Regions from separate parts of the Aquitalea sp. FJL05 genome, predicted to be linked through region 2. Evidence: predicted binding sites of a transcription regulator. Region 2 holds the regulator's gene; each other region holds the start of a gene.
The links. The regulator FNR, encoded in region 2, switches genes on or off when oxygen is low (the NO sensors DNR and NnrR bind a similar motif). The targets are predictions, from matches to a motif close to TTGATNNNNATCAA.
Positions count from the first base shown of each region.

Region 1 (7,116 bases), on a different contig from region 2:
TCAATGTGCCCAAGATCAAGGGTACCCATACCGCAATGAAGTCGGCCATGCTGGCTGCCGATGCGGTATTCGAACTGCTGCAGGCAAATCCGGAAGCACAGGGACAGGAAGCCGTCGGCTATTCCGCCTGCTTCAAGCAAAGCTGGCTGCGCGAAGAGCTGCACCAGGTGCGCAATATCCGCCCGTCCTTCCGCTGGGGCCTGTGGCCGGCGATGATCTATTCGGCCATCGACACCTTCCTGTTCCGTGGCAAGGCACCGTGGACGCTGCGACACAAGCATGCCGACCACGCAACACTGCTGCCTGCCAGCCAGTGCAACCGTATCGACTATCCGAAGCCGGATGGCGTACTGACCTTCGACCGTCTGTCCTCGGTGTTCATTTCCAACACCAATCACAGCGAAGACCAGCCACCCCATCTCAAGCTGAAAGATGCTGCTGTACCGATCAGCCTGAATCTGGCCAAGTACGATGCGCCGGAGCAACGTTATTGCCCGGCTGGTGTGTATGAAATCGTCGGCCAGGACGAGGGCAGCCCGCGCTTGCAGATCAACGCGCAAAACTGCGTGCACTGCAAGACCTGTGATATCAAGGATCCCAGCCAGAATATCAACTGGTGTACGCCAGAAGGCAGCGGCGGCCCCAACTATCCCAATATGTAAGCGGCCCTTGTCGCTGCTTGTTGCAAAAGCCCGGCATATCGCCGGGCTTTTTTGTGCAATGCAATGTTTTTTACCTGTCTACCTTGACAGGTAGCAGGCCTTGTTGGCAGGATGGTCAGCATGATTACTTTCTCCGCAGTCTTTAACGCCTATTTTTATTGGTACCGCAGCTCACGGCGGCTCCAAGGGGCGTCTCTGGACTAAGAAAAAGTACAAGAGAACGAACAAACCCGATAAATGCCGCCGCGGTCACTCCGGCGGCATTTGTTTTTTCAGCAGACAAATCAGCTCCGGACCCACCCAGGCAAGCCCGACTGGAGATGCAGGTCATGAATGAAGTCAGTGATGCAAGGCAGATAGCCCGAGAAAGCGCCAGTCTGGCGCTGGACGGTGCTGCATGGTCCGTAACCCTGTTGACCGATGGCGAGGCCTTGGCCAACGCTGTCGCACCACAAGCGAACAGCCTGTATCGCTACCTGCAGCAAGACCAGACAGCGGCCACGCCGCTGCTGGAATCGCTGCTGCCGGACATTCGTGCCTTTGCCATGCTGCTGGCTTCCACGCGCCGGCACCACCGCTGTTCGCCCGAACGCTTTGCCGATGCGACGGACTGGCTGGCGGCCCGCATTGTCGTGCTCGAACTCAGCCATGTTGCCGTGACCTTGCCCGAACTGACTCAGCTGGATGAAGCGAACCGCCGCCTCAAGCTGCTGTCGGAACAGTTGCAGCTTACACTGTCGCCGGCAGCCCCCGTGCTGCTGACCGCACCTGAGGCCGAACCCGGCGTACTGCGTGGTTGGAGCCGACAGCGGCAGAGCGGCATGCTGGGCACGGTGCATGGCATGCAATCCATGCTGATGGCCTCGCGCCTGGTGGCGCAGCAATGTCGTCAGCGGCTGCAACCCTTCTGGCACGGCCTGCAGGTAGCACGCCGCGGCTGATACACCGATAAGCGGGAATGTTATGCAACTGCAAACGCGTGATGATGAGCGCAAACTGAATAATCTGACCCTGGTGGTGTATATCCTGCAGGGCTTGAGCCTGTTTACCGGCGTACCCATGCTGGTCGGCGTGATCATCAACTATCTCAAGCTGGATGATAGCCGTGGTAGCTGGTATGAAAGCCACTTCCGCTGGCAGATCAAGACCTTCTGGCTGGGGCTGCTCGGCACGGTGCTGGGCTATGCGCTGGTATGGATATTGGTCGGTTTTGCCATTCTGGGCCTGACCTGGCTGTGGTGCCTGTACCGCGTGCTGCGTGGTTTTCTGGCTTTCAATGACGGCAAGCCGCTGCCGCTGTAAGGCTGGATAAAAAGACGGGCAACCGTTGCCGGCTGCCCCAAGAGGCCCTGAGCCGGTTGCCGGAACGTAATCCGTCCCAATGAAAAACCGTGTGCTGACACGGTTTTTGTGCTGCAGGGCCTGCGTCGCTATCACTAAACTGACTAGGTCTGGCTGGTGCGCAAGGCGGATTGTCACCCCAGACGAAGCGCAACCATGCTAGCTGCCGGTGCGCTTGGCCGATAGCAAAATGACAACGTCACTTGTCGTAGGTCAAGTTCTACCATAGCAGAACAAAACCCCGACAAAACAAGGCTGTGGCGTAATGGCTCCGGCTTTGGCACAATGCGCAACCTTCAGTCCGATGTGAAATCATGCAACAAGAAGATCTGCAACGGCTGGTCAGCACGACCATGCCTTTTGGCAAACACCAGGGCACCCTGCTTTGCGACTTGCCCGGCAACTATCTCAACTGGTTTGCCCGCGAGGGTTTTCCCAAGAGCGAGATTGGCCGCCTGCTGCAATTGATGCAGGAGATCGACCACAATGGACTGAGTTATTTACTGGACCCGTTAAGAAAGCGTTAAAAGCATGGCAATTCAATGGTTTCCCGGCCACATGAACAAGGCGCGCAAAGATGTCATGGAGCGCCTGAAAGACATCGATGTGGTCATCGAAATGCTGGATGCGCGCTTGCCGGCGTCCAGCGCCAATCCGATGCTGGCGCGCATGGCCAAAGGCAAGCCGCGCCTGATGATACTCAACAAGCAGGATCTGGCTGATCCGGCCATCACCACGCAGTGGCTGGACTGGTATCGCGCCAAAAAGCAGACCCAGGCCATTGGCCTGGATGCCGGAGAGCGCGCGCCATCGCAAAAGCTGGTGGCAGCCTGCCGCGAACTGGCCCCCAATCGCGGCGGCCTGGACAAGCCGTTGCGCGTGCTGATCTGTGGTATTCCCAACGTGGGCAAATCCACGCTGATCAACAGCATGAGCAGCCGCAAGATCGCCAAGACCGGCAATATGCCAGGGGTAACCAAGAACGAGCAGCGCATCATCCTGGACGATGATGTTGAGCTTTACGATACGCCCGGCATGCTGTGGCCCAAGATCGAAGTGGAAGAGGGTGGCTATAATCTGGCCGCCAGCGGTGCCGTCGGTCGCAATGCCATGGACGAGGAAGAAGTCTCGCTGGAGCTGCTCAAATACCTGCTGCAACACTACGTGCCACAGCTGACTGCCCGCTATCGCCTGGACGAGGTGGACGGCCTGCAAGACTGGCAGGTGTTGGAAATGATAGGCCGCAAGCGTGGTGCCATGCTCGGTGGTGGTCGCGTCAATATCCAGAAAGCTGCTGAAATCGTGCTCACCGATTTTCGCGATGGCAATACCGGCCGTATTACCCTGGAGCGTCCGCAGGAATGGATCGTGTGGGAAAAGCGTGCCAAGGAGCTGGCCGCACAGAAAGCTGCTGCCCGCGAAGCCATGATGAGCGAAAAGGAAAAGCGCAAGCACGCCTCTCGCGGCCCACAAGATTGATATCGGTTTTGTCGATAACCGGATAGCGCAGAATGCAGCTAGGAGCATGGCGCAATCCTGTTTCGATGTTCGTTTTGAAGTTCATATCACCAGATATGTTTTTGCTCTAGTTTTGTAAGAGAGGCGTTGTCGTGGCTTTTTATGCCATGTGACTTATGGGTTCCAGCCACAATATGTGGGTATGTAGCCTGAATAGACAGTAGCGCTACGGTCCTCTTCTCTTTACCTTGCTCGCCAGTTTGGCTTTCGTCCAGATGCCTCATGAGGCCTGTAGTTCACTGAACTGGTAAATCTCAGTGCACTGTCCGCTCTAGACTAGACATTCGCATATCCCCTACAGGAGGTGATTAATGAGCTTGAAGAAAGACCATACTGCCTTGGCATTCTTTGCTCTAGCCATCATTGGTTTCGTAATTACTTGGTACTACAACCTGCAGTACCTGATGCAGGGTGGTGGTCTGGGGCCTGCCGAGTTCTTTGTTGCCGCCTTTGCCAATCCGCTCACAACAGCTATCACCATTGATGTCTATCTGTCAGCCATTGCATTTTCCGCTTGGGTAATCAGCGATTCACGTCAATCACAGCTTAAGTGGCCATGGGCTTATATATTTCTCTGTTTTTCGATTGGCTTGGCGGTGTCATTCCCCATGTATCTGGCTTTTCGAGAGCGGGCCAAAAATAAGGTCAGCTTCGCCAATCCCTGAATCGGCGCTAACGATTCGGTGTTTTTGCAGCGCAAACTTGCTTATCAGCAAATCCGCCGATCATCCATCAGTCGACTGATCCAGAACTGACGTGGCCATAGCCATGGCAGCCTAGTGTTCAATTGTCTGGCTTTCCGCTTTACTCATTCCTTATTTGCTGCAGGCCAATTTGCTGTGTTCTGGGTCGGGCTGATCTCTATGCCAGTGTGCTGCCAAAGCGGACAGTAGCTGCCAGCATGGTAGCCGACCTACCTTGCACCTCTGTTTCGTCCGCATGGCAGGCCCGGTGTGCTGCCAGCGACACGATTGGGCTAATCCTATCTGGCAGCTAGAGGTGGCAAGGCATGACGCCTGACAAATCGATTTCCCGGCGGCGGCAGATTATTGCGGCGGTCGTGGGCAATACGCTGGAGTGGTACGACTTCATCGTCTACGGCTTCATGACCAGCATTATTTCCAAGCTGTTTTTCCCGGCCGACGGCAATGAATTCATTTCTTTGCTGATGGCGACAGCCACTTTTGGGGTCGGCTTCTTCATGCGGCCTGTGGGTGGTGTGCTGCTGGGCATCTATGCCGACCGTAAGGGCCGCAAGGCGGCCATGCAGTTGATCATGGCCATCATGGCCCTGGTGTCCTTGCTGATTGCCTGCGCGCCACCCTATGCGGCCATCGGCATGGCAGCCCCGTTGCTGATCGTGCTGGCGCGGCTGCTGCAAGGTTTTGCAACCGGTGGCGAATATGCCAGTGCCACGGCCTTTCTGGTGGAAGCGGCACCCGCTGATCAGCGCGGCCTGTACGGTTCCTGGCAGTTGGTGGGACAGATGCTGGCCATTCTGGGCGGTGCCGGCATGGGCGCGCTGATTACACATAATCTGGATCAGGGCCAGCTGGAGAGCTGGGGCTGGCGGCTTCCGTTTCTGATCGGTTTGTTGATTGCCCCGGTAGGTTGGTGGGTGCGCCGCCACATGGACGAAACCGAGGCCTTCCTCGAAGCCAGCCAGCCGCAGGCGACTGCGCCCGGTCTGGGTGGGCAACTGCAACAGAACCGGCGCAATATTCTGCTGACCATCGGCCTGACCATTCCCGGTACGGCAGGGTTTTATGTCCTGCTGGTGAATATGCCGGGCTATGTGCATCGCCAGTTTGGCTTGCCGCTGGATCAGGCCTTTGCCATCCAGATGCTGGCCGTGGCCTGGATGACCATCCTGATTCCCTTTTCCGGGGCCTGGTCCGACCGGATAGGCCGACGCCCCTTGCTGTTATGGCCCTATTTCATTTTCTTGCTCATGGTCTATCCCGGCTTTGCCTGGCTGGCCGACGCGCCGAGCATGGGCCGGCTGCTGGTGGTGCAGCTATTGTTCTGCACGCTGCTGGGGCTGGCTTTCGGACCAGCACCAACAGCGGTATCTGAGCTGTTCCCGGTACGGGTGCGCTCTACCGGCGTTTCCATTGGCTACAATCTGGCCGTCATGATTTTCGGCGGTTTCGCCCCCTTCATCGTCACCTGGCTGGCCGGTAGCACGGGCTCGCCGATTGCGCCGGTTTACTATCTTTTGCTCTCTACCGCACTGGGCGTGATTGCCTGTTATTTTCTGCCTCGTGGCCGCCCGGCGACGACTGAAATCGTGCCGGCCTCGCTGGCCACTTCCAATGCTGCATCCGGGAAATCACTATGACTCAGCCTATTTCAGCTCTTGATCCCATCGTGGCGCTGGATGCGCTTCCCCTGTCGCAGGCGATCCACCAGCGGCAGCTGTCTTGTGTCGAAGTGATGCGCAGCTATCTGCAGCATATCGACCGGGTCAACCAGCAGGTGAATGCGCTGGTGTCGCTGCAGTATGAGGCCTCACTGCTGCAGCAGGCCGCGCAATGCGATACCGAGCTGGCTCGTGGAGAATCCCGTGGCTGGCTGCATGGCATGCCACAGGCGATCAAGGATCTCTCTGCCACGCGCGGCATCCCGACGACCATGGGCTCAAGCCTGTACCGCCAGCATCAGCCAGCCAGTGACGGCATCATGGTGGAGCGCATGCGGGAAGCGGGGGCCATCTTCATTGGTAAAAGCAATACCCCGGAATTCGGTGCCGGTTCGCATACCTATAACGCGGTCTTCGGCGCCACCGCCAATGCCTATCAGCCAGAGCTGTGTGCTGGTGGCAGCTCAGGCGGTGCCGCCGTAGCCCTGGCCCTGCGCATGCTACCGGTGGCCGATGGCAGCGACATGATGGGTTCGCTGCGTAATCCGGCGGCTTTCAATAATGTATTCGGCTTTCGCCCCAGCTGGGGAACAGTGCCGCTGGGGCCAAGCCCGGAGCTGTTCTTGCAGCAACTGGCGACCGAAGGGCCGATGGGGCGTACTGTGCCGGATATTTTGGCATTGCTGCGTACTCAGGCTGGTGCGGATGTCAGAGCGCCGCTGGCGCATGGTGCCATCGCCGGGCTGGAGCAGTCGCTGCAACAGGATGTCAGTGGCTGGCGGCTGGGCTGGTTGGGTGACTGGAATGGCTACTTGCCGATGGAGCAGGGGGTGTTGCAGCAGTGTGAGCAAGCCTTGCCCGACTTTGCCGCTCTGGGCTGCCAGCTTGAGGCTTGCACGGTGAATTTTGATCCGTCGCTGCTATGGGAAAGCTGGGAAGTCCATCGCCACTGGCTGATGGCGGGTAGTCTGCTGGCGGATTATCAAGACCCGCAGCGTCGCCAGCAGCTCAAACCCGAATTGCAATGGGAGATCGAGGGTGGTTTGCAACTGACCGCGCTGGATGTGTACCGCGCTTCGCGCATACGCAGTGACTGGTATCGTGCCGTATTGCAGTTGTTTGAGCAGTTTGATTTTCTGTTATTGCCCAGCGCCCAGGTTTATCCGTTTGCGCTGGAACAGCACTGGCCACGCATGGTGGGTGGCCGCGTCATGAGCAGCTACCACCGCTGGA
Region 1 is NZ_QAJS01000014.1:51,120-58,235, reverse strand. It holds gene DBR44_RS12785 (electron transfer flavoprotein-ubiquinone oxidoreductase) at 1-662, shown strand, start outside; gene DBR44_RS12780 (hypothetical protein) at 992-1,603, shown strand; gene DBR44_RS12775 (hypothetical protein) at 1,626-1,964, shown strand; gene DBR44_RS12770 (DUF3820 family protein) at 2,318-2,530, shown strand; gene ylqF (ribosome biogenesis GTPase YlqF) at 2,535-3,482, shown strand; gene DBR44_RS12760 (DUF2834 domain-containing protein) at 3,833-4,186, shown strand; gene DBR44_RS12755 (MFS transporter) at 4,531-5,862, shown strand; gene DBR44_RS12750 (amidase) at 5,859-7,116, shown strand, end outside.
Region 1: the regulator FNR is predicted to act here: its motif matches at 2,207-2,220, upstream of DBR44_RS12770 (DUF3820 family protein).

Region 2 (7,116 bases):
CGTGTTGGCATCGAACCGGCCTCGCTGGTGCGATTGCTTGACGTGTTGCAGGCCGATGGCTGGATTGTCCGCCAGCAGGATGAGCAGGACCGTCGCGCCAAGCGGATTTGCCTGACGCCCAAGGCGCAGCAGCTGTCCGGTGAGCTGCTGCAGGTGGCTGATGCGCTCAAGGCCGAATTGCTGGATGGGCTGGACCCGCAGGAATTGCAAACCTGCATCAAGGTGCTGGCACAAATCCGCCATGCTGCCGAACAGGCACAGGAAACGGCTGCGTGAGCAAGCGGCTCTTGGTGACGGTGGCGGTGATGGCCGCCACGGTGATGCAGGTGCTGGATACCACCATCGTCAACGTCGCCCTGCCGCAGATGCAGGGCGAGCTGGGGGCGACATCGGACCAGATCAGCTGGGTGCTGACCAGCTATCTGGTGGCTTCCGCCATCTGCATGCCGCTTACCGGCTTTCTGACCGACCGGCTGGGCCGGCGGCGCTATTTGCTATTGTCGATCAGCGGTTTTGTGCTGGCCTCCATGCTGTGTGGCGTGGCGCTGAACCTGGGGCAACTGGTGGCCTTTCGCCTGCTGCAAGGGGTGTTTGGTGCAGCACTGGTGCCCTTGTCGCAAGCGATCATGGTAGACAATTACCCGCGCGAACAGCGCGGCAAGGCCATGGCGATCTGGGGTATGGGGGTGATGGTGGGGCCGATTGCCGGGCCAACGCTGGGCGGCTGGCTGACCGATATGTTCGACTGGCGCTGGACCTTCTTCATCAATCTGCCGGTGGGGCTGCTGTCCTTGTTGCTGGCGCGGCAGGTGCCGGATACGCCACGGCGTGAGCGTGGCATAGACTGGCTGGGCCTGATGATGATTTCGCTGGCCATTGGCGGCATCCAGTATGTGCTGGACCGGGGTAACGGCGATGACTGGTTCTCCAGTGGCGGTATTGTCACCGCAGCCTTGCTGGCGATAGTGGGCGCGGTGGGCTTCATCTGGCGTGGGCTGTCCAGCGAGGCGCACCCGCTATTCGACCTGCACATGTTCAAGGACCGCAACTTTGTCGCGGCCAGCATCGTCATCGCCGCGCTGGGCCTGTCCATGTACGGGGCCATGGTGATCCAGCCCATCATGCTGGAAGGGCTGTTTCACTATCCCACCATGGATACCGGCCTGATCATGGCGCCGCGCGGCATCGCCAGTCTGGTCAGCATGATGATCGTGGGCCGGCTGATCGGCAGGGTGGATTCACGCTATCTGATTGGCAGCGGTTTGCTGATCGGTGCCTGCGGCACCTGGGTCTGTACTCACTACAATCTGGATACCAGCCCATTCTGGTTTGCCTGGCCGGTGCTGCTGCAAGGCTTTGGCCTGGGCATGATCTATGTGCCGCTATCGGCCATGGCCATGTCCACCTTGCCGGCACGCTTGTCGGCCGAGGCTGCGGGGCTGTTCAGCCTGTTGCGCACCATGGGTTCCTCGGTGGGCATTGCCATTGTCAGCACGGCCTATTCGCGCGGTGAGCAGTCGGCCTGGAATGCCATGGTGGGGCAGTTCAATCTGTATAACCCGTGGCTGAGCGACTATCTGGCGCGCATGGGCAAAACCAGCTTGGACAGCACTGCCGCCGTGCAGTTGGCGGCCGAGTTGCAGCGTCAGGCGCTGATGGTGTCGATTGTCGATGTGTACTGGCTGATTACTTACAGCTTTCTGGCCATGCTGCCCTTGTTGCTGCTGCTCAAGCCGCGCCAGGCTGCTGCCGCTGCTCCAGCCGTCGAGGTGGTGATGCACGAATAGCGACCGGCGAGCGGACAATAAAAAACGGCAGCCCGCGGGCTGCCGTTGTCATGCTGTGCAACTGCCTGATTACTTGTTCAGGTGCGGCGCAATGGTGGCCAGCAACTGGGCCAGCACCTTGGGGTTGGCGGCCACGATGTCGCCGGATTCCAGCCATTCCTGTTCGCCGGTCAGGTCGGTCACAATGCCACCTGCCTCTTGCACGATCAGGCTGCCGGCAGCGATGTCCCACGGCTTCAGGTTCAGTTCCCAGAAACCATCAACACGGCCGCAGGCTACATTACACAGGTCGAGCGAGGCTGCGCCTTCGCGACGGACGCCGGCAGTCTTGCCCAGCACATCCTTGAGCATGCCCAGGTACTGGTCGATATAGCTTTGGTCGGAAACCGGGAAGCCGGTGGCGATCACGCATTCATTCATCATGAAGCGCTTGGACACACGGATACGGCGGTCATTCAGGAAGGCACCCACGCCACGGCTGGCGGTGAACAGGTCGTTACGGCTGGGGTCGTACACCACGGCCTGCTGTATCTGACCCTTGTGTGCCAGGGCGATGGAAATGGCGTATTGCTGATGGCCGTGCAGGAAGTTGGTGGTGCCGTCGATGGGGTCGATGATCCACTCGAATTCGGAGGAGCCCACGCCTTTCGCGCCGGACTCTTCTGCTAGAATGGCGTGCTTGGGGTACGCCTCAAGAATCATGTCGACGATGGCCTGCTCGGCAGCGCGGTCCACATCGGTCACAAAGTCATTGTGCTTTTTCTTTTCTACGCGAATGGTATCGAGGTTAAGCGACGCGCGCTGGACAACACTGCCAGCACGGCGAGCGGCTTTAACCGCGATATTGAGCATCGGATGCATTGACGGCCTCTAGAACGGATAGCAGATGTCAGCCAACACGGCTCGACATCTGACGGTAACAATCTGGGTTAAGGAACAAAAAAAGCCGACGCGAGTGCGCGGGCTTTTTGATATGCCCGCTATTTTAATGTGAAACCGCTGATGAATAAACCCCAAGTACCTGATTTTCTGAAAAACATTCGTGTGGTGTTGGCCCGGCCCAACCATCCGGGCAATATCGGCTCGGCTGCCCGGGCCATGAAAACCATGGGCCTGACCCGGCTGTATCTGGTGGAGCCCAAGGTGTTTCCCAGTGATGAAGCCAATGCCCTGGCTTCCGGTGCGGTGGATGTGCTGGAGAGTGCAACCGTGGTGTCCAGCCTGGCCGAGGCCCTGAGCGATGTCACCGTGGCCTGTGCACTGACCAGCCGCCGCCGCGAGCTGACCACCCCGCTGTCCACCCCGCGTGAAACCACGCCGGAGCTGGTGGCACGGGCGCGTGACGGCGAACAGGTGGCGCTGGTGTTCGGTAATGAAACCTTCGGTCTGTCTATCGAGGAAGTTGAACAGTGCAACCGCCTGGTGACCATTCCGGGTAATCCGGATTACTTCTCGCTCAATCTGGCGATGGCAGTGCAGGTGATGACCTACGAGCTGTTCAGCCATACCGAGGTCGATGTGGAGTACCTGCGGCCGGAGAGCGAAACCGCCAGCCTCGGCGAGGTGGAAGGCTTCTGCCAGCATCTGGACCAGACCATGGGTGCCATCGGCTATTACCGTCGCCGCAACAGCGAACGCCTGATGCGCCGCATGCGTGCGCTATTCAATCGCTCCGGCATGTTGCGTGACGAGGTCGATATCCTGCGTGGCCTGATGAAACAGATCCAGCGCGTGGCAGATGGCCATGAGCACGACGGCGAGGCCTGAGCGCGGCTTTCATCTCCCTTACACGCAGCCGGCGCTGCGTGATCTGGCTTTTCTGCTGACCTCTCCTGCGCCCTGGGATAGTGGCCGCAATCTGTCGCCCGCGCAGTTGCTGGGCCCACAGGGCCATGCCTTGCTGGCGGAGCTGGAGGAAAATCCGGCACCGCTCTCACACTGGCTGGCGCAACAGCCTTGCCAGCGGCTTGGCCACTATGCCGAACGCCTGCTGGCTTTCTGGTTCCAGCTGGCTCCGCATATCGAACTGGTGGCGGCCAATGTGCCGGTGCGTGAGGCCGGTGGCCGCACCATCGGCGAATTCGATTTCCTGATCCGGCTGGATGGTGTGCCACTGCACGTGGAAACCGCCAGCAAATTCTATCTGCAGCTGGGACATGGCGCGGACACTCTGGTCGGTCCCAGCCTGCGCGACGCCTGGCCGCTCAAGGCCGCCAAATTACAGGAACAACTGCAACTGGCCCGTCATCCTGCGGCGGCCCGTGTCTTGCCGCCCGGTTTTGCCGGCTGTGCCAGTGCCGCGCGGCTGGCCGGCTGGTTCTTCTATGCCGGTACGCCAGCTGTCCCGGCTGCGCCATTGGCGCCGGAGCAACTGCAAGGCTGGATCAGTCCTTTGCAGCAGCCCTGGCCAAGCTTTTCCAGCGGAGGGCGCTGGATATGGCTATCGCGGCTGGGCTGGCTGGCCCCGGCGCGGGTAGAGCAGGGCATGGTGCGTGAGCAGGATAGCCTGCGCCAAGAGCTGTTGCAGGCGGCGGTACCACAGCTGGTGGCCGAATTGCTGCCGGTGGGGGATGGTTACTGGGAGGAAGTGGCTCGCGGCTTTGTGGTGCCGCCGGGCTGGCCGCAGCAGGACCGATTACAGGCCTTGCTGGCCACTATTGATGGCAGGCCCGCTCCATGAAACGGTTGTTGATTATCTACGCCAGCCAGACTGGCCACACCTTGCAATTGATCGATGCCTTCTGTCAGCCGCTGTTGCCGCTGTGCGCAGAACTCCACATCAGCCGCCTGCCAGCCGCGGAGGCAGGACTGGATGATTTGCTGGCTGCTGATGCCATCGTGCTGGCAACGCCGGAGAACTTTGGCTATATGGCGGGTAAAGTGAAGGATTTTTTTGATCGCACCTATTACCCGGCACAGGGGAAGACCGAGGGTCTGCCCTATCTGATGCTGGTGTCGGCAGGTACGGATGGTCTGGGAGCGATCCAGGCCATGCGCCGCATTGCCTGCGGTTATGGCTGGAAGGAAGTCTTGCCGCCCTTGCTGGCGCAGGGCGAGATATTGCCGCAGCATCGGGAGCAGGCCATGGAGCGGGGCGAGATGCTGGCCGCAGGCATGCTGGTGGGGCGCTGGTAGGGCAGGGCGGGCGGCTTAGCCGACCGGACTAGGTCTTCAGACGAATGGTCGGCCGTGCCAGTAATGCGCAAGATGCAAAAACACCGCAGGCTGCCGGCAAGCAGGGCTGCGGTGTTTCTGGTTGGCTGCTGCTTCAGACGCCGTTGGCGTGGGTGCAGCCGGCAATCAGGTCTTTCAGTGCGTCGGCCTTGATCAGCTGGATGTGCTTGTGATCGACACTCAGCCAGCCCTGCTGCTGGAACTTGGACAGCGTACGGCTGACCGTTTCCAGTTTCAGGCCGAGGAAGCTGCCGATTTCCTCACGGCTCATGCGTAGGATGAAGTCATTGGCAGCAAAGCCGCGTGTGGACAGACGCTGCGACAGGTTGAGCAGGAAGGCCGCCAGGCGTTCTTCCGCTTTCATATTGCCCAGGAGCAGCATGACGTTCTGATCGCGCACGATTTCGCGGCTCATCAGCCGGAAAAAGTGGTGCTGCAGGCTGGGAATATCGCGCCCCAGGCTTTCCATGCGATTGAAGGGCAGCTCGCAGACTTCGCTGTCTTCCAGGGCGATGGCGTCGCAGCCATGCACATTGGAAGAAATGCCATCGAGGCCCATCAGTTCGCCGGACATCAAAAAGCCGGTGACCTGTTCGCGACCGTCCTGGCTGGCGACGCTGGTTTTGAAGAAACCAGTACGCACTGCGAACAGGGACTTGAAGCCCTCGCCGCTGCGGAACAGGTACTCGCCGCGCTTGAGGCGGCGGCTCTGACGGATCACGGCGTCCAGCTGCGTCATTTCGTCGCGGTTCAACCCGATGGGCAGGCAGAGTTCGCGCAGGCTGCAGTTGGAGCAGGACACCTTCAGTGCGTGAATAGTGTGTTGGTTTTGGTCAGACATCGAGTGTTTTGTACAACCCTGTAAAGAAGCTTGACCCTTGTCAAAGCGGAATTCACACGTTTTCCGCAAATTTACCAGTCCACCTGACGTTTGACTATCAATACCCGACGACATGCACACCACCCATCCGTTTTCGCCCACCCACTGTGAGTTCGACCGAGCGTTGATCGAACGTCTTGATGGCTCTGGCCCAAGATACACTTCTTACCCGACGGCCGACCGCTTTACGCCGGCGTTTGGCGAGAAGGACTATAAACACTGGCTGAAGCAACGCCACCTTGGCATGCATCAGAACGCAATATCATTGTACGTTCATATACCGTTCTGCAACACGGTATGTTACTACTGCGGCTGCAACAAGATCATCACCAAAGACAAAAGCCGCGCTGATCGCTACCTCGACTATCTGGAAAAAGAGATCAAGCTGGTGGCCGCCTCACTGGGCTGTCGCGAAAAGCTGATCCAGCTGCATTTTGGTGGTGGTACACCCACCTTCCTGTCCGATGAACAGCTGGACCGGCTGATGGGCATGCTGCGCACTCACTTCGAATTTTTGCCGGAGGGAGAATATTCCATCGAGATCGATCCGCGCAAGGTGGGCCGCGAGACCGTGCACCATCTGGCACGTCTGGGCTTTAACCGCATGAGCGTGGGCATCCAGGATTTCGACCCGCAGGTGCAGCAGGCGGTCAATCGCGTGCAGAGCGAAGCCGAGACGCTGGAAGTGATCGATGCCGCCCGCGAGGCGGGTTTCAAGTCGGTCAGTGTGGACCTGATCTACGGCCTGCCGCTGCAGACGCGCGCATCGCTGAAAGCCACGCTGGACAAGGTGATTGCCATCAGTCCAGACCGGCTGGCGCTGTACAACTATGCTCATTTGCCCACGGTGTTCATGCCGCAGCGGCGCATCAACGAAGCGGATCTGCCGACGGCCAGCACCAAGCTGGATATCCTGCAGGATGCGGTAAAAAGCCTGGCGGATGCCGGCTATGTATTTATCGGTATGGACCACTTTGCCAAGCCGGAAGACGACCTGGCCATCGCCTTGCGCCAGGCCCGCCTGCAGCGCAATTTCCAGGGCTATTCCACCCATGCCGACTGCGACATGATCGGTCTTGGTGTCTCGTCCATCGGCAAGGTCGGCCCCTGTTACAGCCAGAATGAGAAGGACCTGGACAGCTATTACGCCGCGCTGGATGAGGGCCGTTTGCCGGTGATGCGCGGCATGGTGCTGGATCAGGACGACATCCTGCGCCGTGGCATTATCCAGGCGCTGATGTGCCGCTTCTCGCTGTCGGTGGAGGCCATCGAGCA
Region 2 is NZ_QAJS01000005.1:202,445-209,560, forward strand. It holds gene DBR44_RS04375 (MarR family winged helix-turn-helix transcriptional regulator) at 1-276, shown strand, start outside; gene DBR44_RS04380 (DHA2 family efflux MFS transporter permease subunit) at 273-1,787, shown strand; gene DBR44_RS04385 (inositol monophosphatase family protein) at 1,857-2,648, opposite strand; gene DBR44_RS04390 (RNA methyltransferase) at 2,790-3,554, shown strand; gene DBR44_RS04395 (DUF1853 family protein) at 3,532-4,467, shown strand; gene DBR44_RS04400 (flavodoxin family protein) at 4,464-4,922, shown strand; gene fnr (fumarate/nitrate reduction transcriptional regulator Fnr) at 5,056-5,802, opposite strand; gene hemN (oxygen-independent coproporphyrinogen III oxidase) at 5,915-7,116, shown strand, end outside.

Region 3 (7,116 bases), on a different contig from region 2:
AGGCACCGAAGATCAGCGTGATGTAGAACATCAGCATCCACCAGCGCGGCAGAGGATGGTTGTACTCCTCCAGATCGCCATCCCATACATGACCCATGGTCTTGACCTGCTCACCCTTGTTGACCGTGGTCTTGGATTGGGTGAACAACAGCAGGGACAGGCCAACAAAACCTGCAACCACGATGGCCGTGATCCAGATGCCCCAGAAATCGCTTACGAAATCACTCATTGTTTTGCTCCGTTAGAAGCCGACTCATGGTTATCGGCCTCCTGCACCTTGTCGTCGTCGAGAAAGGGCACATTGGCCGCTTCATCGTACCGGTTCTTTGAGCGCCTGCTGTAGGCAATGAACAACACCAGAATAAAGAAGGTGAAGCACATTACGGTGAAGGCAGAGCGCCCAATCGTTACCCAGTCCATGACTTAGCGAACGTTCTTCAGTGCAAGACCCAAGCCCTGCAGGTATGCAATCAGGGCATCCATTTCCGACTTGCCTTCGACCTGAGCCTTGGCTTCGGCGATATCCTTGTCGGTATAGGGAACGCCTACGCTGCGCAGCGCTTCCATTTTCTTCGGCATGATTTCGGCGTCAGCCAGGTTCTTGGACAGCCACGGGAAGGCCGGCATGTTGGATTCCGGTACCACGTCACGCGGATTGGTCAGGTGAACACGGTGCCATTCGTCGGAATAGCGACCGCCTACACGAGCCAGGTCCGGACCGGTACGCTTGGAGCCCCACTGGAAGGGGTGGTCGTAGACCGACTCGCCCGCAACGGAGTAGTGACCATAGCGCTCGGTTTCGGCGCGGAAGGGACGGATCATCTGGGAGTGGCAGTTGTAGCAGCCTTCACGGATGTAGATGTCACGGCCAGCCAGTTGCAGTGCGGTATAGGGCTTGACGCCTGCTACCGGCTGGGTCGTGGACTTCTGGAATGCCAGCGGCAGGATTTCTACCAGGCCGGCAAAGCTGATCACGATCAGCGTGAACACGATGAGATAGCCTACGTGTTCTTCAATCAGTTTCTGGATCTTTTCCATGTTCTTCTACCTTTATCCGCTTAAGCGTGAGCCGATGCGTTAACAGCCGGGATCTTGGCGTCAACAGCGCGGCCACCAGCTACGGTGCGGAAGGTGTTGTAGGCCATCAGCAGCATACCGCTCAGGTACAGCGTACCACCCAGGAAACGTACGAAGTGGTAGGGGTACGTTGCTTTCACGGCTTCAACAAAGGCGTAAGTCAGGGTGCCGTCGGCATTCAGGGCGCGCCACATCAGGCCTTGGGTCACACCCGAGATCCACAGTGCGGCGATGTACAGCACCACGCCTACGGTAGCCAGCCAGAAGTGAGCTTCGATCAGTTTCACGCTGTGCATGGACTCGCGGCCAAACAGACGCGGCAGCAGGTAGTACATGGAACCGATGGTGATGAAGCCTACCCAGCCCAGGGCGCCGGAGTGCACGTGACCGATGGTCCAGTCAGTGTAGTGCGACAGGGCGTTGACGGTCTTGATGGACATCATCGGGCCTTCGAAGGTGGACATACCGTAGAAGGACAGGGAAACCACCAGGAACTTCAGTACCGGATCGGTACGCAGCTTATGCCAGGCACCGGACAGGGTCATGATGCCGTTGATCATGCCACCCCAGCTCGGAGCCAGCAGCACCAGGGAGAACACCATGCCGATGGATTGGGTCCAGTCAGGCAGCGCGGTGTAGTGCAGGTGGTGAGGACCAGCCCACATATAGGTGAAGATCAGCGCCCAGAAGTGCACCACGGACAGACGATAGGAGTAAACCGGACGGCCAGCCTGCTTCGGAACGAAGTAGTACATCATGCCCAGGAAGGCGGCGGTCAGGAAGAAGCCTACGGCGTTATGGCCATACCACCATTGCACCATGGCATCCACGGCACCGGCGTACACGGAGTAGGACTTGGTCAGGGAGACCGGTACGAAGGCGCTGTTGACGATGTGCAGCAGGGCTACCGCCAGGATAAAGGCACCATAGAACCAGTTGGCTACATAGATGTGCTTTACCTTGCGGATGGCGATGGTGCCGAAGAATACGATGGCATACACCACCCAGGTCACGGCGATCATCAGTTTGATCGGCCATTCCAGTTCGGCGTATTCCTTGCCGAAGGTATAACCCAGCGGCAGGGTGATGGCAGCAAGGACGATGATCAGCTGCCAGGCCCAGAAGGTAAAGGCGGCAAGCTTGTCCGAGATGAGTCGTACGTTACAGGTGCGCTGCACGACGTAGTAGGAAGTGGCAAACAGGCCGCAACCGCCAAAGGCGAAAATCACGGCGTTGGTGTGCAGCGGGCGCAAACGACCAAAGTGGAACCAGGGCCCAAAATTGAGCTCCGGCCACACCAATTGGGCCGCAATGATGACGCCCACCAGCATGCCTACAATGCCCCAGACTACGGTCATGATGGCAAACTGGCGCACCACCTTATAGTTATAAGTGGATTGCGTTTCCATTTAGGGTTTTCTCCAAGGTTGCTAACTTAGAACGTGACAAACCATGGCGACTTGATTTCCTGCCCACTGCCCCAAGCTGTAGTTGACAGGAAAGCCGCAGGGGAATCTGATCATTTTCAGATTAGTAAAGCGTTTGACCCGTGCTGACAATTTGCTGCCAAAAAAACTTGGCAAATCATGTCAGACACACGCTTTTTCCCCATTTATTCAGCGAGGCATTCTAAAGCAAATACCCATGACGGGCCAGTTGATTAGTATGCTCGCGGGATTTTTACGTCCACCATTTTCTTGATTTCAAGCGAGCGGGCCGCAGGTGCTGAACACCTGATGCCGCTTACTGGGGATTATATTGTCATGTCAGTGCAAGCCCTTGACTTAGGTCAAATCGCCATCGGCCACGACGACTGTATGGACCCGGTGCTAAAATCTGCTGTTTCCGCCCCATCTTCAGGCAGATCATGACCGCCCCAGTTCACTATTCCATCCGTCCGTGCTCACCGCAAAGCCATTGCTTCGAGATTACGCTCAAGGTTGCCAAGCCCGCCAAGAAGGGGCAAGTGTTTACCTTGCCGGCGTGGATTCCCGGCAGTTATCTGATCCGTGAGTTTTCCCGTCATATCGTCAGCATTCAAGCGAGCAGTGCTGGCAAAGAGGTTGGGCTATGCAAGCTGGACAAACACACTTGGCAGGCCGAGCCGGTGGCCGGCAGCCTGACGCTGGTGTATCAGGTCTACGCCTATGATCTGTCAGTGCGGGGTGCTTATCTGGATGAAGAGCGTGGCTTCTTCAATGCCAGCAGCGTTTTCCTGGCGGTAGAGGGATACGAGTCGGTAGCCTGCACGGTGGAGATCCGAGCGCCCAAGGGCAAGGCATTCGCTGACTGGAAAGTAGCCAGCAGCCTGCCGGCGCTGGAGACCGACCGCAATGGTTTCGGCGTGTACCGTGCCGGCGATTACGATGAGCTGCTGGATCACCCGGTGGAGCTGGGGGCGTTTCAGTCGGTCAGCTTCAAGGCCTGCGGCGTGCCGCACCAGTTTGTGGTGTCCGGGCGTTTCCGTGGCGACCTCAAGCGCCTGGCGCGCGACACCAAGAAAATCTGTGAACACCAAATCAAGCTGTTCGGCACCCCCGCACCTTTTGATCGCTATGTTTTCATGCTGTATGTCGGCAAAGACATCTACGGCGGGCTGGAGCATCGCGCCTCGACTGCCTTGGTCGCCAACCGCGACGATTTGCCGCAAGCGGCAGATGAAGCGATCTCGGATGGCTACCTCAAGCTGCTGGGACTGATCAGCCATGAATACTTCCACAGCTGGAATGTAAAACGGATAAAACCCGCTGCCTTCAGCCCTTATGACCTGAGCCGCGAGGGCTATACTCGCCTGCTGTGGGCATTCGAGGGCATTACCTCCTATTACGATGATCTGACTCTGCTGCGCTGCGGCCTGATCGACAGCAAGCGCTATCTTGGCCTGCTGGCGCAGACCATCAGCGGAGTCGAGCGCGGTGCCGGTCGCCTCAAGCAGACGCTGGAAGAATCCAGCTTTGATGCCTGGACCAAATACTATCGCCAGGATGAAAACAGCCCCAACAGCATCGTCAGCTACTACACCAAGGGCTCGCTGGCGGCGCTGGCGCTGGATCTGACCATCCGCCAGCAGAGGGATGGCCGCCAGTCGCTGGATGACGTGATGCGTGCCTTGTGGCAAAAGTGGCAGGCCGATGGCCAGGGGCTGGCGGAAGACGAGTGGGAGCAGATTGCCCAGAAGGTCACCGGCCTGGACTTGCAGGCCTTCTTCGACAGCGCCTTGCGCTCCACGGCAGATCTGCCCTTGGCCAACTTGTTGGCAACGCAGGGGCTGGACATGTGCTGGGACTACGCGGATCATGCCGGCGATGCAGGGGGTGTCGGCCCGGTGGCAGCAGACCGTCGGCCACGTGCCAGCCTTGGCGTGAAGACCGCTGCGGACCCGCTGGGCCTGCGGCTGGTCAACGTACTGGATGGCAGCGCAGCACAGCAGGCTGGTCTGGCTGGCGGAGACATACTGATTGCACTGGATGGCCTGAAAGTGGCTGATCTGGACAAGATGCTGGCACGCTATGGCGTGGGGGAAACCGTGACCCTGCATCTGTTCCGCCGCGATGAGCTGCTGGTGCGGGATGTCAGTTTGCAAGCCGTGCCACGGACATGCTGCCGTTTGCAGCTGCTGGGCGAGGAGGCCGGCTGGCTGCGTGGCTAAGGCATTCAGCCACTGGATAGTGCACCCATAACCGGACCGGGGCGGCGATCCCGCCCGGTCCATGAGCAAGACCGGATCAAGCCGGCAACGACTACTAATAGAGAGAAGAACATGGCGCAGCAGCCTCAAGTCAACTATCTGAAAGACTATACCGTTCCCCCTTACCTGGTGGATCGGGTGGATTTGAAGTTTGATATCGAGGACGCACAGACGCGTGTGCACTCGCGTATGGTGGTCAAGCGCAATGACAAGTCTGCTGCTGCCAGCGCGCTGTGGCTGGACGGTTCGGCCCGGCTGCTCAGCCTGACGCTGGATGGCGAGCGGCTGGATGCCTCTGCTTATCAGTTGGCGGCCGACGGTGTGCTGATTCCTGCCGTGCCCGACAGCTTTATCCTGGAAGTGGAAACCGAGCTTGAACCGGCGACCAATACCAGCCTGATGGGCTTGTATGCCTCCAAAGGCAATCTGTTTACCCAGTGCGAGCCGGAAGGCTTTCGCAAGATCACCTTTTATATGGACCGTCCAGATGTGATGGCCAAGTTCACCACCACCATCGTTGCCGACAAGCAGAAGTTTCCGGTGCTGCTGTCCAATGGCAACAAGGTGGGGGAGGGCGTGCTGGACAAGAAGCGCCACTGGGTTAAATGGGTCGACCCCTATCGCAAGCCGTCCTACCTGTTTGCCCTGGTGGCCGGCAAGCTGGTGGCCGCGCGTGACAAATTCATCACCCAGCGCGGCCGCGCTGTCGCGCTGGAAATCTGGACCGAGCCGGCCGACCAGGACAAAGTTGCCTTTGCCATGGGGGCGGTCAAGCGCGCCATGAAGTGGGACGAGCAGCGCTTTGGCCTGGAATACGATCTGGACATCTACATGATCGTGGCGGTCAGCGATTTCAATATGGGGGCCATGGAAAACAAGGGCCTCAACATCTTCAATACCTCGGCGGTACTGGCGCGCAAGGATACCCGTACCGATGCGGAGTTCCAGCGCGTGGAAGCCATCATTGCCCACGAATATTTCCATAACTGGACCGGTAACCGTGTCACCTGCCGCGACTGGTTCCAGCTGTCGCTGAAAGAGGGGCTGACGGTATTCCGCGATCAGGAGTTCAGCTCTGATCTGGGCAGCCGTGGCGTCAAGCGCATCGACGATGTCAAAAGCCTGCGTGCCTTGCAGTTCCCGGAAGATGCCGGCCCAACCGCGCATCCGATTCGTCCCGATTCCTATATCGAGATGAACAATTTCTACACCATGACGGTGTATGAAAAAGGCGCGGAAGTGGTGCGCATGTATCACACCCTGTTGGGTGAGTCTGGTTTCCGCAAGGGCATGGATCTGTACTTCAAGCGCCACGATGGCCAGGCGGTAAGCTGCGATGATTTCCGTGCGGCCATGGCCGATGCCAATGCTGTCGATCTCGGCCAGTTTGCCCTGTGGTATAGCCAGGCGGGCACGCCGCTGCTGCAAGTCAGCAGCCATTACGATGCCGCAGCGCGGCGCTATGAATTGACCGTTGCCCAGTCCTGCCGGGCCATCAGCGGCCAGCCCGCACCACAGCCGCTGCACATTCCCCTGGCACTGGGGCTGGTAGGCAGTGATGGCAAGGATCTGCCGCTGCAGCTGGAAGGCGAGGAGCAGGCACAGCCTGGCACGCGTGTGCTGGATATCAAGCAGGCCAGTCAGACATTTGTGTTCGTTGATGTGCCGGAAGAACCGGTGCCTTCGCTGTTGCGCGGTTTCTCCGCGCCGGTTCGGCTGGAGTACGACTGGCGCGATGAACAGCTAGCCTTCCTCATGGCCAACGACAGCGACAGCTTCTGCCGCTGGGAAGCCGGTCAGACCCTGGCCGAGCGGCTGTTCCGCCAGTTGATCGAAGCTGCGGCGCAGGGCCGTGCACTGAGCTTGCCCGAGACCTTTGTCACAGCCTTCCGTGCGGTGTTGAAAGATCCGGTGGCCGATCCGGCCTTCAAGGCCATGATGCTGGGCTTGCCGTCGGAAGCAGAAATGCTGGAAATGGTGGAACTGGCCAACCCGGCAGTCATTCATCAGGTGCGTGATTTTGTGCTGGACCAGTTGGCCGAGGCGCTGCGTGGCGAGTGGCATGAGGCTTATCACCTGAACCAGACCCGTGAATACAAGCCGGAAGACGCTGGCCGACGCGACCTGAAAAACCGTGCCTTGCAGATGCTCACCCGCTTGAGCGTGGCCTGGCCGGCTGAGGCCGCCCGCAAGCAGGCTCTGGAAGCTGACAATATGTCAGACCAGATGGGAGCCATGCTGGCGCTGCGCGATCATGACGGCGAAGAACGCGACGAATGCTATACCGACTTCGCCGCCCGCTGGCAGCATGATGCGCTGGTGATGGACAAGTTCTTCATGCTGGTGGCTTC
Region 3 is NZ_QAJS01000006.1:186,705-193,820, reverse strand. It holds gene ccoP (cytochrome-c oxidase, cbb3-type subunit III) at 1-229, opposite strand, end outside; gene DBR44_RS05670 (CcoQ/FixQ family Cbb3-type cytochrome c oxidase assembly chaperone) at 226-420, opposite strand; gene ccoO (cytochrome-c oxidase, cbb3-type subunit II) at 424-1,038, opposite strand; gene ccoN (cytochrome-c oxidase, cbb3-type subunit I) at 1,059-2,486, opposite strand; gene DBR44_RS05655 (M61 family metallopeptidase) at 2,945-4,726, shown strand; gene pepN (aminopeptidase N) at 4,838-7,116, shown strand, end outside.
Region 3: the regulator FNR is predicted to act here: its motif matches at 2,857-2,870, upstream of DBR44_RS05655 (M61 family metallopeptidase).